2 linked regions of the Neobacillus sp. PS2-9 genome follow. The protein of the gene in region 1 interacts with the protein of each later gene in a pairwise test. Links are inferred from orthologs where the notes say so. Each region holds a gene or a part of one and is shown on either strand. Other genes may lie near its edges. The genes, in order: pcrA and lpdA.

What was found.
Region 2: the proteins of pcrA (region 1) and lpdA interact in binary tests that used the Escherichia coli proteins (3 or more experiments, as listed by UniProt). The link is inferred for Neobacillus sp. PS2-9 from one-to-one orthologs.

Annotation. Positions count from the first base shown.
Region 1 is NZ_CP133269.1:4,892,896-4,896,188, forward strand. What follows is about bases 319-3,280. They hold pcrA (DNA helicase PcrA), read right to left. Parts: upstream 2,953-3,280; coding sequence 685-2,952; downstream 319-684. Other genes in these bases: ligA (NAD-dependent DNA ligase LigA), read right to left, coding at 319-632; RCG25_RS24445 (heptaprenylglyceryl phosphate synthase), read right to left, coding at 3,028-3,280. Outside these bases: more of ligA, read right to left, coding at 1-318; more of RCG25_RS24445, read right to left, coding at 3,281-3,293. UniProt on the Escherichia coli protein: A helicase with DNA-dependent ATPase activity. Unwinds DNA duplexes with 3'-5' polarity. Translocates on single-stranded DNA with 3'-5' polarity. Initiates unwinding more efficiently from a nicked substrate than double-stranded DNA.
Region 2 is NZ_CP133269.1:3,715,427-3,718,757, forward strand. Bases 161-3,160 are described here. They hold lpdA (dihydrolipoyl dehydrogenase), read right to left. Parts: upstream 2,369-3,160; coding sequence 953-2,368; downstream 161-952. Other genes in these bases: RCG25_RS18670 (DUF1885 family protein), read left to right, coding at 161-523; RCG25_RS18675 (hypothetical protein), read right to left, coding at 555-797; RCG25_RS18685 (dihydrolipoamide acetyltransferase family protein), read right to left, coding at 2,374-3,160. Outside these bases: more of RCG25_RS18670, read left to right, coding at 89-160; more of RCG25_RS18685, read right to left, coding at 3,161-3,331. UniProt on the Escherichia coli protein: Lipoamide dehydrogenase is a component of the glycine cleavage system as well as of the alpha-ketoacid dehydrogenase complexes.

The sequences.
Region 1 (3,293 bases):
ATTTTGGGATCGAGCTGTCTTAAGGAGCCTGCTGCAGCATTTCTGGGATTAGCGAACAATTCCTCGCCGCGCTCCGCCCTCTTCTCATTCAAAGCTTCAAACGAACGCTTCGGCATATAGGCTTCCCCGCGCACCTCGAGTGAAACATTTTCCCGTAGACGAAGCGGAATCGATTGAATCGTCTTTAAATTAGCAGTGATATCCTCACCAATGGTTCCATCCCCACGGGTTGCCCCTTGAATGAACAAACCATTTTCATAGCGTAACGAAACAGCAAGGCCGTCAATTTTCAATTCACAGACGTAGGAAAAGTCGTCTCCTACAGCCTGACGAATCCTGCGGTCAAAATCCTTTAAGTCTTGATCATTAAAGGCATTACCTAAGCTTAGCATCGGTGTACGGTGCTCCACCTTCTCAAATACGTCAAGAACCACACCACCTACACGCACCGAAGGAGAGTCTGGAGTCTTTAACTCTGGGAACTTTTCCTCTAGCTCTAAAAGCTCCTGCATTAGCCTGTCATATTCAGCATCTGGCACAGATGGTTGATCTAGCACATAGTATTCATAGCCATATTGATTTAATAAGTTTCTTACTTCCGTGATTTTCTGTTCAGCCATTAGAAGGTCCATATATCCAGCCCTTTCATAAAGGTATTCCACTCATGGATTATAGCATGAAGGATTATGCTTTTTTAATTGGTGCAAATTTAGCTAATAGGCGTTTGATACCTACTGGGCTTGGAAACGCAATATCAAGTTCTGTTCCCTCTCCCTGCCCTTTAACACTTACAACCGTTCCAATTCCCCACTTACCATGTTCTGCTTTATCGCCAACCTTCCAGCCGACATCCTCTCCGCCAGAAGCAGCTGAAACTGGACGCATCACTGGTTTTCTTGGGGTAGTTGGTGTACTAAATGTACTTTTTGCTTGTCCAAAGGAAGACCCTGAGCCTCCAAAACTTCTACCTCCGCCAGAATTAAATGGCGTATTCATACGTTTCTCCGGCTCTACTCCTTCAATTAGATCCTCCGGAATTTCAGCGATAAACCTTGATGCAGGGTTCATATTTGTTCTACCGAATAATGTTCTCATTTGAGCGTTGGTTATAAATAGGCTCTTCTCTGCTCTTGTGATTCCGACGTAGGCAAGACGGCGCTCTTCTTCCATCTCCGCTTCTTCCATAAGAGAGCGGCTATGCGGGAATACACCTTCTTCAAGGCCAATGAGGAAAACCACTGGGAATTCCAAGCCTTTTGCAGAGTGCAAGGTCATAAGTGTGATGGTATCAGCCTTTTCACCATCCTCATCTAGTGAATCAATATCAGCAACAAGTGCCAAATCCGTTAAGAATGCAACCAAGCTTCTATCCTCACTAGAATCCTCGAAGTTTTTCGTAACGGATAATAATTCCTCAAGGTTTTCAAGACGGCTTTGTGCTTCAAGTGACTTTTCCGCCTTCAGCATTTCTCGATATCCAGTCTTATCCAGGATTTCTTCCACTAATTCTGTTACAGAAAGGAATTCCTGCATATTCGTGTAATTTTTAATTAAATCACGGAACTCTCTTGCTGCCTTGGTGATTTTCGGACTTAAGCCAATTAATTCAATCGAGTCTAACGCTTGGTATAAGGAAAGGTCATGCATCGCTGCAAAATCGGCAATTTTATCAAGCGAAGTGGAGCCGATTCCACGTTTCGGCACGTTAATGACACGCTGTAAGCTGATGTCATCGTCTGGGTTTGAAATCAGACGTAAATAAGCGAGCATGTCCTTAATTTCTTTTCTGTCATAGAACTTAATGCCGCCGACAATGCTATATTCAATATTGGATTTCAGCAGCACTTCCTCCATTACACGGGATTGTGCGTTGGTACGATAGAGAATCGCAATATCTGACAGCTTCACATTCTGATCTCTTGTTAGTTCTTTAATTTTCCCCGCAACAAACTGCGCTTCTCCCTGTTCACTATCTGCACGGAAATAAACTAGCTTGTTTCCTTCCGGGTTTTCTGTCCACAGGTTTTTCGCTCTGCGGTTCATATTGTTTTCTATTACCTTGTTGGCTGCAAGAAGAATTCTCTTGGTTGAACGATAGTTTTGCTCTAGTAAAATAACCGTTGCATTCGGATAGTCCTTTTCAAAGGAAAGGATATTGGCAATATCCGCTCCCCTCCACTTATAGATGGACTGGTCTGAATCCCCTACGACACACAGGTTTTTAAAACGATTAGCCAATAGTTTAACAAGCATATACTGGGCCCTATTCGTATCCTGGTACTCATCCACGTGTATATATTGGAATTTCCGCTGATAAAATTCAAGCACTTCCGGTACACGAGTAAACAATTGAATCGTCATCATAATTAAATCATCAAAATCAAGTGCTTGATTTTTACGTAACCGTTTTTGGTATTCTTCATATACATCACTGACCACTTGTTCAAAATACCCGCCTGCCGTCTTTTTAAACTCTTCTGGGTCAATGAGTTCATTTTTAGCCGAGCTAATTGAGCCCAGAATCGCACGAGGGTCAAATTTTTTCGGGTCAATGTTTTTTTCTTTCAAGATCCCTTTTACTACGGATTGTTGGTCTGTTGTATCAAGAATAGTAAAATTGCGGTTAAAGCCCATGCGGTCAATATCTCTGCGCAGAATTCTTACGCACATGGAGTGAAAGGTAGAAATCCATATTTCTTCAGCGGCACCACCCATCATTTTTCCGATACGTTCTTTCATCTCTCTTGCCGCTTTATTCGTGAAGGTAATTGCTAAAATATTATAAGGATTGACGCGCTTTTCTACTATTAAGTAACCGATTCGATGCGTTAGTACTCTTGTTTTACCACTTCCGGCACCTGCCATTAAAAGAAGTGGTCCGTCTGTTGCTTTCACGGCATTCTGTTGTTCCGGGTTCAGCCCGTTTAATAGCTTGTCTGTTAAAAATTGCATTCTATCCACCACCATCTACAAACATTTGTTCTTATTTTTATCATATCGTTAATTTTGCTCTGAAGCAAATATCTATTAGACACTTTTTACGGTTTCCAAAGCTTGATCAAAATTGTCATAAATGACATTTCCGACTACAATGACATCGGCATGCTTGGCCATTTCAACTGCCTGTTCGGCGGTAGTGATTCCCCCACCATAAAATAACGTAGTTTGTTCAAGAACCTTTTTAACTTCCGCTACTACAGCAGGATCCCCATATTTGCCGCTATATTCTAAATAGAAGATTGGTAGCTGAAACATTTTTTCTGCCATCATTGCATAGGCCTTAACATCCTCGG
Region 2 (3,331 bases), 1.2 Mb from region 1 along the record:
CAATTTAATTCTTCTAATTGTTGTCATCACTTTTTATTCAGTGCTAGAATAGAAGGGCATATACTACGGACTATAGGGGGGAATGATGATGGCTGTTAATGCATTTATTAAGCTCGTGCCTTCATCTGCAAAACAAACGATAACCATTGATGAGGTTAAGGAATTATTTTATTACTATAAAGATATTACATCCAAAACAGGCAATCAGGTAAGCTGGGAATTTGGAGAATCTGCCTTTCCTTATGACATCAAAGAAACGGAAGACGGTAAAGGGAAATGGTTTTACTTACAAGCCAATCTAGAACGTTACTATGCCATACTAATTGGTGTTGATACGGAATCGGTTCAAAATGATGACGGTGTTATAAGTGAACAAACATACATACAAGTCACTCTTCCTGAACAATCCACTTATGGAGATAAAGGAAAAGCAAATGAATTCTGTAAATTTCTTGCTAAAAAGCTGCAAGGCGAGCTTCATCTTTTTAATGAAAGAGTCATGTATTATTACCCAAGAAAATAAAAAGCAACGAAAGGCTCCTATAGGAGCTTTTTTAATGCATAATTTGAGCCATTGTATAATGAAATGAAGTATAGATAACTAAGCTTAACGCGGTAATAAAGAGGGTTTTACGGACTGACTTTGTGACATAATTTCCGATTAAAAATGCTAAGTAAAAAAACACAAAAAACATAATGACTTTATAGATGAGTTGATCATGCTTTGAAAGCCATTCAATAAACGTAAATCCGCTCCAAATAATAAATTGTAAAAGCATGACAATATATACTCTCATTTTTATCACCACTCAACTTCTCTTTATCCATTTGGTGTTTTAAGTATATGAATAAAATCGGGTCATAAGTTATTTTTTTAACACCTCCTCTATATTAAAATTCGCTGAAAAAAAATAAAGTCCTTTCCGTTTTTCGGAAAGGACTTTTATTTTTATTATTTAATGATATGGATTGGGCTGCCTAGGGCAACTTCAGCAGCTTCCATTGTAATTTCACCAAGTGTTGGGTGAGCATGAATTGTCATCGCTAAGTCTTCCGCTGTCATTCCTGCTTCAATGGCAAGACCAAGTTCAGCAATCATATCAGAAGCGCTTGCTCCGGCAATTTGAGCACCAATTACAAGACCATCTTCTTTACGTGTAATAAGCTTTAAGAAACCGTCAGCACTGTCTAGAGAAAGCGCACGGCCGTTTGCTGCAAATGGGAATTTAGCAGCAACCACTTCGATGCCTTCTTCTTTTGCTTGACTTTCAGTATATCCTACCTGTGCTAACTCAGGATCTGAGAAAACAACTGCTGGAATTCCTAAATAATCAATTTCAGACGGATGACCAGCAATCGCTTCAGCAGCAATTTTCGCTTCATATGATGCCTTATGTGCTAGTTGAGGACCAGCAACAACATCACCAATTGCATAAATATTGCTTAAGCTTGTACGGCATTGCTTGTCAATTTCAATTAAGCCACGGTCGCTTAACTTCACTCCAGCTTCCTCTAAGCCCATTTCATCAGTGTTTGGACGACGGCCAACCATTACAAAAACATAATCAGCTTCGATTTTCTTTTCTTCGCCTTTTGTTTCAAATGTTACCACTACGCCGTTTTCAGTTTCTTCGACACCCTTGGCAAATGCTTTTGTATAGAATTCCGCACCTTTTTTCTTCATCGTTTTCTTAACAAGAGCAGCCATTTGCTTATCAAATACTCCCATGCCTAAAATTTCATCGGCACCCTCTAAAACAGTTACTTGCGTGCCAAAGTTTGCATAGGCGCCACCAAGTTCAATCCCAATAACACCGCCGCCAATAACAACGATCTTTTCAGGAATTTCATTTAGATTAAGAGCACCTGTAGAATTTAGAACACGCTTTGAATATTTAAATGCTGGTAATTCAATTGGACGTGATCCAGTTGCAACGATAGCATTTTTAAAGGTATATGTTTGTGCAGATGTTTCATCCATTACACGAAGTGTATTGGCATCTACAAAGTACGCTTCACCACGAACAACATTCACTTTATTGCCTTTTAGTAATCCTTCAACGCCACCAGTTAATTTCTTAACAACACCAGCTTTGAATTCTTGTACCTTTGAAAAATCAACCTTAACATTTTCAGCTGTAATTCCGAAAGATTCAGAATGTACAGCTGTTTCATAACGGTGACCCGCAGAAATTAAGGCTTTTGAAGGGATACATCCAACATTTAGACATACACCACCAATATATTCCTTTTCAACAATGGTCACTTTTTGTCCAAGCTGAGCAGCGCGGATTGCGGCAACATATCCTCCAGGACCGGAACCGATGACTATAGTATCTGTTTCAATTGGGAAATCTCCAACTACCATTTTTCTTACGCCTCCATTAACAATAGTTCTGGATCGTTCAATAAACGTTTAATATGATTCATTGCGTTTTGCGCTGTTGCACCATCAATCATTCGGTGGTCGAAGCTTAACGATAATGCTAACACAGGAGCCGCAACAATTTCGCCATTTCGAACGATTGGTTTTTCTGCAATACGACCTACACCAAGGATAGCTACTTCTGGATGGTTAATAACTGGTGTAAACCATTGACCGCCAGCAGAACCGATGTTGGAAATTGTGCAAGATGCACCCTTCATTTCATTTGGAGCAAGTTTTCCATCACGAGCTTTTCCAGCCAATTCATTAATTTCATTTGAAATTGTGAAGACTGACTTACGATCAGCATCTTTTACAACTGGAACTAATAGACCTTTTTCAGTATCTGCTGCAATTCCGATGTTGTAGTAGTGCTTGTGGATAATTTCATTTGTTGCATCATCAAGAGATGTATTTAAAGCAGGGAACTCTCTTAATGCACTTGTTAATGCTTTTACGATATATGGTAAGAAAGTAAGCTTGATGCCTTTTGCCGCAGCTACTTCCTTGAATTTCTTACGGTGTGCAACAAGTTTCGTAACATCGATTTCATCCATAAGAGTTACGTGTGGAGCAGTGTGCTTAGAGTTAACCATTGCTTTTGCAATCGCCTTACGGATACCGCTCATCTTCTCACGTGTTTCTGGATATTCCCCTTGTGGAATTGGAGTTGGTGCTGCTGCTGCCTTAGGAGCTTCCTCCACTGCTTCTGCTGCTTGTGGTGCCGCCTGTGGCGCTGCTGCTGCTCCTCCACTTAAGAAGGCATCAATATCATTCTTCAAAATACGTCCATTGTTACCTGTTCCTGCAACTAAGGCGATCTGAACACCTTTTTCACGTGCATATTTACGAACAGATGGCATAGCGATAATACGACGATTTGGATCTACTTCCACTGCAGGTTGG